Regions from separate parts of the Mesorhizobium sp. Cs1299R1N1 genome, predicted to be linked through region 1. Evidence: riboswitches for the same ligand, from Rfam matches in the RefSeq annotation. Region 1 holds a riboswitch; the other holds the start of a gene.

What was found. Region 1 has a riboswitch for cobalamin ahead of O7A70_RS18760 (CbtB domain-containing protein). Riboswitches for the same ligand answer to the same signal wherever they lie in the genome.
Region 2: another riboswitch for cobalamin. It lies ahead of O7A70_RS20715 (aromatic ring-hydroxylating oxygenase subunit alpha); the one in region 1 lies ahead of O7A70_RS18760 (CbtB domain-containing protein).

Annotation. Positions count from the first base shown of each region.
Region 1 covers NZ_JAPYKR010000008.1:102,848-107,864, forward strand. The annotation lists gene O7A70_RS18750 (MFS transporter) at 1-337, shown strand, start outside; gene O7A70_RS18755 (aromatic ring-hydroxylating oxygenase subunit alpha) at 342-1,511, opposite strand; cobalamin riboswitch at 1,649-1,847, shown strand; gene O7A70_RS18760 (CbtB domain-containing protein) at 1,884-2,063, shown strand; gene O7A70_RS18765 (CbtA family protein) at 2,079-2,882, shown strand; gene cobU (bifunctional adenosylcobinamide kinase/adenosylcobinamide-phosphate guanylyltransferase) at 2,875-3,390, shown strand; gene cobO (cob(I)yrinic acid a,c-diamide adenosyltransferase) at 3,392-4,006, shown strand; gene cbiB (adenosylcobinamide-phosphate synthase CbiB) at 4,003-4,977, opposite strand; gene cobD (threonine-phosphate decarboxylase CobD) at 4,976-5,017, shown strand, end outside.
Region 2 covers NZ_JAPYKR010000009.1:162,375-167,391, forward strand. The annotation lists gene O7A70_RS20695 (ABC transporter ATP-binding protein) at 1-776, shown strand, start outside; gene O7A70_RS20700 (DUF680 domain-containing protein) at 856-1,095, opposite strand; gene O7A70_RS20705 (DUF680 domain-containing protein) at 1,162-1,365, opposite strand; gene O7A70_RS20710 (DUF680 domain-containing protein) at 1,437-1,643, opposite strand; cobalamin riboswitch at 2,138-2,339, shown strand; gene O7A70_RS20715 (aromatic ring-hydroxylating oxygenase subunit alpha) at 2,455-3,702, shown strand; gene O7A70_RS20720 (hybrid-cluster NAD(P)-dependent oxidoreductase) at 3,768-4,868, shown strand; gene O7A70_RS20725 (PqqD family protein) at 5,011-5,017, shown strand, end outside.

The DNA of each region.
Region 1 (5,017 bases):
TGCCTACTTCGCCATGTCGGCGTCGCTGCTGGCGGCGGGCACGGTCGGAGCGGCAGAGCCGTTGCTGACCGGAGCCTTCCTGTTGTGCGGCGCCTTCTTCACCATCGCGCTCGACGCGCTGGGCTCGACCGCCTTCATGCGCTCGGTGCGCTCCTATGAGCGCGCGCAGATGGCGGCGGTCTACCGCACCTATCTCGACTTTTCCGAACTGACGCCGCCGCTGGTCTATTCGGTGGTGCTGGCCTTCTTCGGATTGGGATCGGTGTTCGTCACGCTCGGCCTGCTGGCGGCGTTTTGCGGCTTCATGACCTGGCGCTACCTGCCTAAATCTCTCTAAAAAATCAGAGCGAAAGCTCAGTATGGCGCTCGCGCACCCAATTGTGGAAGCGGTGCAAATCGTACTCCTCCGGCATCAGCACGCCGGCTGTATGACGCATCGAGCGCAGGCCCTTCTGGTTGACCTCGCAGATCGCGGCATCCTCCTCCAGCACCTGTGTGCCGAAGGCGACGATGTTGTCGAGATCGGTGGCGGCGAGCGCCTCGGGCGCGAACAGCCATTCGGCGGTCAATTCGGTCTGTTCGGGACCGAGCGGCACCAGCCGCACGGTCCTGACATAGTCGACATGGCCGACGATGAACATCGAGGGCAGGCTGGTGGCATAGGTCTGGCCGGCGGTGCGTTGCGCCTGCGTCAAGCCGGGGAAAACCGGCCCATGCGTCTGCCCATCACGCGACCATGTTTCAGCCCCGGCGCGCAGGCCGCCGGAGAATTCCGGCGCATCATTGTCTGCATGGCGCGTCCATTCGGGATCGTCATGCCGGCTCATCAGGCCGCGGCCATAGATCGGCACCAGCCGCGACAGGTCCTTGTGGACGCCCGGGCAGTGCAGGCACTCGTTGAAGTTTTCCCAGAAAATCTTCCAGTTGCAGTTCATCACCTTGCGCAGCACATGGCCTGACACCAGCGTGTCCAGCGGCCAGTTGCCGAGGTCGCCGGAGGCCGGGTCGAAGGATGACTGCGCTGAGCCGGCGGCATCTTCAGCAAGATTGACGAAGACGAAGCCCCGCCACACCGAGAGTGCAACGCGATAAAGCGGGTGGTCGGCCTTGTCGAAGCCGTCGGGCAGCGATTTCGACGGTACACGCACCAGATCGCCACGCAGCGAATAGGACCAGGCATGGTACGGGCAGGTGATCAGCCGCGCCTTCAGGCGTCCTTCGCTTTCCTGGCAAAGCTGCGAACCGCGATGCCGGCACGTGTTGTGGAAGGCACGCAACTCGCCGGCGTCGTCGCGCAGCACAAGGATTTCCTGCGTACCGACGCGGAAGGTGCGGAATGCCAAAGGCTGGGCAAGGTCGGCCTCGCGGCAGACGAGCAGCCAATTTCTGTACCAGATGGCGTCGAGATCACGCTGATAGTTCTCCTGGTCCCAATAGGCCGATGAGGGCAGCGTCGGCTCGGTTCGGGTCAGGCCGCTATAGGGCTCGCGCCCGCTGGCATCAGGCTGCATGGCTGGCTTCCTGTCAGGTTGGCAGCCGACACCCGGCCATGAAGTTTGTCAATCAGGAGGGGAGCGGCCTTGCCGATACGACGCTCCTGCGCTGGCGACTGTCGGAATTTGGTTTGCCGCGCGCGGCGAATTTCCCTATAGTCACCAACGTCGTCGGTTCCTTTTTGGAGCCAAGAGGGAATGCGGTGCGGACAGGAATTCCTGTCCAATGCCGTGGCTGCCCCCGCAACTGTGTGCGGTAGTCCTCTCCATATGCCACTGAAGGTTTTCCTTCGGGAAGGTGGGGAAGGGCGCTTATCCGCGAGCCAGGAGACCTGCCGGCGACAGGAAACTGACTTCGATGCCCTCGGGTGGAGGGCGAAAGGACAAGACATGACTACCGCTTCCGTCTCCCTCGGCGCCTCCGTCTCCTCGCAGTCGCGCTTCATGCAGCTCGCGCTCGCGGCGCTGCTCGGCATGTTCGTCGTCGGCTTTGTCGGTTTCTCGCATATTGATGCGGTCCACAATGCCGCCCACGACTATCGCCACTCGATGGCATTTCCCTGCCACTAACGAGGATCTGACATCATGAATCTGTTTCGCAACGTCGTGTTCGTCGCGGCGGTCGCGGGGCTTGTGGCCGGTATCGTTCTCGCCTGCCTGCAGGCCTATGCGACGGTGCCGCTGATCCTCAAGGCGGAAGTCTACGAACAGGCCGGCGGCGGCCATCACCATGACCACGCGGCCGGACCGGCGGCGAGCAACGACGCAATGAGCAAGGTGGTGCCCGCTGGGAATGCGATGAGCTCTGCCGCGCCGGCACCCGCCGAAGTCACGGCACCGGCGGAGGAAGACGAGGGTTGGGCGCCGGCCGACGGTGTCGAGCGTTTTGCCTTCAGCGTGGTTGCCAATATCGTCACCGGCATCGGCTTCGCACTGGTCCTGGTCGCGGTTTCCGAGTTTGCCGGCGGCGTCGGCAATTGGCGCCAGGGCGTGTTCTGGGGGCTGGCCGGCTCTGCCGTGTTCACGCTGGCACCAGGCCTCGGCCTGCAGCCGGAACTGCCGGCGATGCCGGCGGCCGATCTGCTTGCGCGCCAGATCTGGTGGACGGCAACGGCCGCGGCGACCGCCATCGGCCTTGGCCTGATCGTGTTTCGCAGATCGCTGCCGTTGACCATCCTCGCCGTCTTGCTGATCGTCGCCCCGCACGTCGTCGGCGCGCCGCAGCCCGACAGTTTCGAAACGCCTATCCCGGAAGGCCTGCACCATCAGTTCGTGGTGGCGGTGACGGTGACCAATCTGGTGTTCTGGCTGGTGCTCGGCGCGGTCGTGGGCGTGGTGCGCAGGCGCTTCACCGGCACGGCGACCAGCTTGCGCGACAGCTTTGCCTGATCGCGGCAAGCTGACTTTCATCATCGGTGGCGCGCGCTCCGGCAAGAGCGCGCACGCCGAAACCCTGGTGACGGCATTCCCCCCGCCATGGGCGTATGTAGCCACGGCGCAAACCTATGACGATGAGATGCGCGAGCGCATCGCGTTGCACCGCTCGCGGCGCGGCGAGGGCTGGTCGACCATCGACGCGCCGCTCGACCTTGCCGAAGCGCTGGAGGCCTTGCCGGATGATCAGCCGGTGCTTGTCGACTGCCTGACGCTATGGTTGACCAATCATATGCTGGCCGATCACGACGTCGAGGCTGAGTGCCGACGGCTAGCCGACGTGCTGTCGCGGCCGCGCGGACCGTGGTTCGTGGTGTCGAACGAGGTCGGGCAAGGCATCGTGCCCGACAATGCGCTGGCGCGGCGTTTTCGCGACGACGCCGGCCGGCTCAACCAGCGGGTCGCCGCGGTTGCCGACACGGTGCTGCTGATGGTGGCGGGGCTACCGCTCAAGGTGAAGTGAAATGACCGACATCGACGACAAGGATGAAGAGCGCCATCGCGCCAAGATGGCCAAGCGCAAGGCGGTGCAGGACGCCGAGGTTGCGAGCAAGACGGTCGAGAAGGGGTTACTGATCGTCAACACCGGTCCCGGCAAGGGTAAAACCACCGCCGCCTTCGGGCTGGCGCTGCGGATGCTCGGCTACGGCAAGCGCGTCGGCGTCGTCCAGTTCATCAAGGGCAAATGGCACACCGGCGAGAAGGATGCGTTTGCCGCCTTCGGCGACCGCGTCGTCTGGCATGCGATGGGTGAGGGTTTCACCTGGGAGACGCAGGACCTGAAGCGCGATATCGCCGCTGCCGAGGCCGCCTGGGCCAAAGCACTGGAATTGATCGACGATCCCTCGATCAGCCTTGTCGTGCTCGACGAGCTCAACATTGCGTTGCGCTACGACTACCTCGATCTCGACAAGGTGGTTGCGGCGCTGAAGGGCCGGCGCGAGGGCCTGCATGTCGTCGTCACCGGCCGCAACGCCAAGCCAGCGCTGGTCGAGGCTGCCGATCTGGTCACCGAGATGGGTTTGACCAAGCATCATTTCTCGGCGGGCGTGAAAGCCCAGCAGGGCATCGAGTTTTAGAAAACCAGAACAACGATCACCGCGACCAGGCCGAACAAGCCAATCAGCAGGAAATCAGCGATACGGTAGAGTTGCAGCGCCCGCCTGATGTCGCCGCTGTCGACATCGCTGCGGCCGCCTTCGCCCATGAAGATGTCGTCGACCATGACACCGCCATAGCTGCGTGGTCCGGCAAGCGCGAGCCCAAGCGCGCCGGCCATCGCCGCTTCGGGCCAGCCGGCATTGGGCGAGCGGTGTTTTTTCGCGTCGCGCCGTACCGCTTGCCAGGCGCCGTGGGGGTCGGCGCCCTCGACCAAGAAGGAAGCGAGCACGATCAGCAGCGCTGTCAGCCGCGATGCCGGCAGGTTGATCCAATCGTCGAAGCGCGCCGCCGCCCAGCCGAACGCCTCATGGCGCGGGGTGTGGTGGCCGATCATCGAATCGGCGGTGTTGGCCGCCTTGTAGGCGGCGCCGCCGGCCAGCCCGCCAACGCCGGTCCAGAAGGCGGGGGCGACGATGCCATCGGAAAAATTCTCCGCCAGGCTTTCGATCGCCGCACGGCAGACGCCTGCCCGGTCCAGCGTTTCGGGATCGCGGCCGACGATCCGCGAGACGGCGGCGCGGCCCATGTCGAGGCCTCCACTGTCGAGCGCGTCGGCGACGGCTTCGACATGTTCATGCAGGCTCTTCTGCGACAGAAGCGATGTTGCCAGAAGGACGGCAATGATCCATCCCAAGGGGACGAACCAGAGCAGAACGAGCTGCACGCAAAGACCTGTCAGCGCCGGCACCAGCACGATGACCAAAAGCGCCTGGACACCACGTTGGCGACGCAGCGCGTCGGGATCAGTGGCGCGGTTGAGCCTCAAGTCGAGAAAGGATATCAGCCTGCCGAACCACGTCACCGGATGGCCGATGGCGCGAAACAGCCAGTCGGGATAACCAAGGACGAATTCGACAACCAATGACAGGAAAGCGATCAGGACTGACATGAAGCTTCTTGAAGGAGCGGTGGACCATGGTGGAAGTCTT
Region 2 (5,017 bases), on a different contig from region 1:
GGGTACGGCAGGCAGCCGAGATCCTGCAGTTGACCAAATATCTCGACCGCCTGCCCAAGGCGATGTCCGGCGGCCAGCGTCAGCGTGTCGCCATCGGCCGCGCCATCGTGCGCAATCCGAAAGTGTTCCTGTTCGACGAACCGCTGTCGAACCTTGACGCGGCGCTGCGCGTCGCCACGCGCATCGAGATCGCCAAGCTCAAGGAATCGATGCCCAACACGACCATGATCTATGTCACGCACGACCAGGTCGAGGCGATGACGCTGGCCGACCGCATCGTCGTGCTGAAGGATGGCCACATCGAGCAGGTCGGCACGCCCATGGAGCTCTACAAGAACCCCGGCAACCTCTTCGTCGCCCAGTTCATCGGCTCACCGGCCATGAATATCCTGCCGGCGACGGTCGACAAGACGGGCAATCCGACCATCGTCAGTCATGTCGGCGGACGCAAGGCGACGGTACCGATAGCGACGCCTGCTTCAGCAAAGGGAGCGGCGGTCAGCTTCGGCGTGCGGCCGGAAGATCTCGCGATCGCCAGTGGTAGCGATTATCTGTTCGAGGGGACGGTCGATTATCTCGAGCAGCTCGGTGAGGTTCAGCTGGTCTATATCGACATCGGCCGTGCCGACCTGCCGCTGGTGACCAAGTTGCCGGGCAATGTCGAGGTCAAGCGCGGCTCGACGCTGCGGCTGACCGCCAATGCCGGCGACCTTCATATCTTCGATGCGGATGGACGGTCGTTCGCCCTGCAGGAAGCGGAAGCAAAAGCCGCCTGAGACCACAAGCTGTCTTGACAACGCAAAAAGAGAGCGGCGGGCAAGCCCGCCGCTCTCTTTTGTATATCACCACGGCTGGTTAGTTGCTGCCGAAGAGGTTGCGGTCTGCGCCCTGAGGGGCGGACTTCTGTACGTCGCCCGACGAATTGAGCAGCTTGTAGACAGGCGATTCGCTCTTGCGGGTCGAGCCCGTATGCGAGGTGTCGACGTTGACGGTCGCCAGCTTGTTGATGTCGGTGTCGCCAACGTTGTCGTTGCCGGCATAGGCGCTGCCAGCGGCAATCAGAAGAGCGGCGGCGGTAAGAACAATCTTTTTCATTTTGGTACTCCGATTTTTTCGAATTCAAGGGGCGGGCTGATCGCGCCGTCCTTGCTTGAAGAGATGTTAGTTGTTGCCGAACAGGTTGCGATCGGCGCCGTGCTGGACGGGCTCCTGGCTGGCAGGAGCCGACTTGTCGACCGACGCGGTGTACGAGTTGTCCACCGCGGCGGCAGGCTGGTTGGCACCGTTGGAGCCATAGTTGTCGCTGGCAAAAGCGCTGCCGGAAATGGCCAGAACGGCGGCGGCGGCAATAAGGATCTTGTTCATTTTAGACACTCCTGAATTTCTTGAATTCCACCGGATCGGCGGGCAAGCCCGCCGTCCGTGGGGACAGGCCGTTAGCGGCCGAAGAGGTTGCGATCGCTGCCCTGAGCAGGCGTCTGAGCAACAGGCTCCGACGTCTTGGTGGAGGTGGAAGCGGTGTACGAGCTGTCCACCGCGGCAGCAGGCTGGTTGGCGCCGTTCGAACCGTAATTGTCGCTACCAGCGAAGGCGCTGCCGGAAACAGCCAGAAGGGCGGCGGCAGTGAGAATGATCTTTTTCATTTTTTGGTACTCCAGTATTTTTCCATCCGTCTAGCGGCGTGTCTTGGGATTAAATCGCGTCGTTCGGACAGCCCCGATGTGGGAGAGCACCCTTGCCGTTTCCAATCACGAAGTTGTTCAGCGTGGACCATGACTCCACCACTTGAAATTGTACCAGCGCTTTCCACATCTCTTATTTTCTCGTGTAATATCAAATTGTTAGCTTAAAGCAGCACCTCGATCACCAACTGTGTCGGAGGCTCGGCGTTCACAGCGTCTTGCACGCACCGTCAACAGAAACGAACCGTTCGGTTCGATTTTAGTCCCTGCTAATAGTCACTTTTTGAAACCGTTAACCTATTTGCTGCCGGCAAAAGGGTGGAAGAGGGTGCCGGCGCGGCTTGGCGACAGAAGGCGATTCCAACGGCTACAAGCCTGTCATGACGATCCAGCATGCGTGTCGCGCCGCATGGATGCGATGTCGCTTTCGTGCCGATGTCGCAAAGCCTGTCGTGGTTAGATCGGGCATCTCAGGTGCCGCTGCGAGACGACGGAGTGGAGAATTGGGAAGCCGGTCAGATTCCGGCGCTGCCCCCGCAACGGTGGTGGAGTTCAAGTCGCAACGGGAGACCACTGGGCGAAAGCCTGGGAAGGTGTCGCGATGGTCCGCAAGGACAACTCCAGAGCCCGGAAACCAGCCCGAGATCGCTAGAACTCGACTGATCGCGGTGGGCGGTCAAGAGGCGGATGGTGTTTGTCCGGCTTTTCGCCGATCTGCGCCCAGTCCTTCCTCAATCACCACCAGTTCAGTCCTTGAAACTGAGGACAGGACATGGACGCGCGCAACGACATGCTGAGGCTCTTGAACAGCCGCAGACAAGGCTTTTCGCTGGAACAGCCCTTTTACACCGACCCGGACTACTTCAAGCTGGACATGGAGTTGATCTGGTATCGCGACTGGCTGTTCATCGGCCATGATTGCGAATTGCCCAAGCCGGGCAGCTTCATCACCGTGCAGATCGGCGATTATCCGGTCGTGCTGGTGCGCGATCAGCAGGGCAAGATCAACGCCTTCCACAATTCCTGCCGCCATCGCGGCAGCCGCGTCTGCAACAGTGACAAGGGCACGGCCGCCAAACTGGTCTGTCCCTATCACCAATGGACCTACGAGCTCGACGGCCGGCTGCTGTTCGCCCGCCAGATGGCCGATGGATTCGACAAGAGCCAGTACGGCCTGAAGCCCGTCGCCTGCGAAAGCGTTGGCGGCTACATCTTCATCTGTCTGGCCAGCGAGCCCGCCGATTTCGCGCCGATGCGGGCGATGATCGAGCCCTACCTTTTGCCGCACCGGCTGCGTGAGGCAAAAGTCGCCTTCGAGAGCACCATCATCGAGAAGGGCAACTGGAAGCTGGTCTGGGAAAACAACCGCGAATGCTATCATTGCGCCGGCAACCATCCCGAACTCTGCAAGACCTTCCCGGAAGCACCGACGGTGACCGGCGTGCAAGGCGCCGACAGCGATCCGGAGATGCTGGCGCACTGGGCGAAATGCGAATCGGTCGGCCTGCCGAGCAAGTTCCGCATCGATCCGGCCGGCCAGTATCGCGCGACCCGCGCGCCGCTGCTGCGCGATGCCGTCAGCTACACGATGACGGGAAAGCGCGCGGTCGAGAGGAATCTTTCCGACAGCGTTTCAACCGACCGCATCGGTTCGTTGCTGCTTTACCACTATCCGACCACCTGGAACCACATCCTGGGCGACCACGCCGTCACCTTCCGGGTGCTGCCGATCAGCGCCACGGAAACGGCGGTGACGACCAAATGGCTGGTGCATAAGGATGCGGTCGAGGGCGTCGATTACGATCTCGCAGAACTCACCCATGTCTGGACCGAGACCAACGACCAGGATCGCCGCATCGTCGAGGAAAACGCCTTCGGCATCCTGTCGCCGGCGTATGAGCCAGGCCCCTATTCGGAGCTGCATGAGGGCGGCGTGATCCAGTTCGTCGAGTGGTACGCGTCCTTCATCGGGCCACGGCTTGCCGAAGGCGGCCGGCCGGCCCTGCGCAGCGTTGCCTAAGGCATATCGCTAAAGACGGCGGTTTTGGGCATGCGCGGAACAAAAGGGACAACAGGATGAATGCGATGACGGACCTCGGCCTCTATCGCCATCTCGACCAGATGGCGCCCTGGAACGACAGGCTGCAGGTGCTGGAAGTGACCGGCGTCACCGACGAGGCGCCCGACGTGAAGACATTCACCTTCCGCTCCGACAACCAGACCTGGTTCCGCTACAAGCCGGGCCAGTTCGTGACGCTGGAATTGCCGACACCGGACGGGCCGCTGATGCGCACCTATACGCTGTCATCGTCACCGTCGCGGCCATTCTCGATCGCGGTGACGGTGAAGGCGCAGGTGGGCAGCATCGGCACACGCTGGATGTTCGATCACCTGGCGCCCGGCTCGCACGTCAAGGCCTATGGACCAGGCGGCGACTTTTCACTGCACAGCCATCCGGCGGCGAAATATCTGTTCATCTCGGCCGGTTCGGGCGTGACGCCGATGATGTCGATGCTGCGCTGGCTGAACGACTGCGCGCCATGGACCGATGTCGGCTTCGTCAACTGCGCGCGGCGCCCGGAAGAGATCATCTTCCGCAAGGAGCTGGAGCTGCTCGGCGGCCACATGCCGGGCCTGTCGCTCGGCTTCATGATCGAGGAACGGTCGAGCCGCGAGCGCTGGTATGGCCATATGGGCCGCATCGACGCTATCCGGTTGCCGCTGCTGGCGCCCGATTTCCGCGAACGCGAAATCTTCTGCTGCGGCCCCGATCCCTTCATGCGCGCCGTGCGCGGCATGCTCGAAGCCGCCGGCTTCGACATGGCAAAGTACCATCAGGAGAGCTTTGCCGCGCCGACCGTTGAGGAAATCCCGGTGCCATTCGCGGCGCCGGCGCAGGACGGTGTGGCTGTCCCCGTCGAAGCCGCAACGCCGATCCGCTTCGCGCTTTCGGACGTCGACGCCGGCTGTGTCGCCGGCCAGACCGTGCTGCAGACGGCGCGTGCTTCGGGCGTGCGGATACCGGCGGCCTGCGAATTCGGCCTGTGCGGAACCTGCAAGGTGAAGAAAGTCTCCGGCAGCGTCGAGATGAGCCACAATGGCGGCATCCTCGATCACGAGATCGATGATGGCTTCATCCTGGCCTGCTGTTCAAAGCCACTGTCGGCACTGGAAATCGAGGCTTGATCTGCCCGGCCTTCGACTGATCCGGGAATGGTCCGCGCCTTGCCGGCGATGGTTACCTTGCCAAGGAAGACCCGAAAGTTTACAGCCGTTGTCGGTGGAAGCGGTCCTGCTGGCGGGCAGGAAAATGCAGAGCGGGGCAACAATGATGC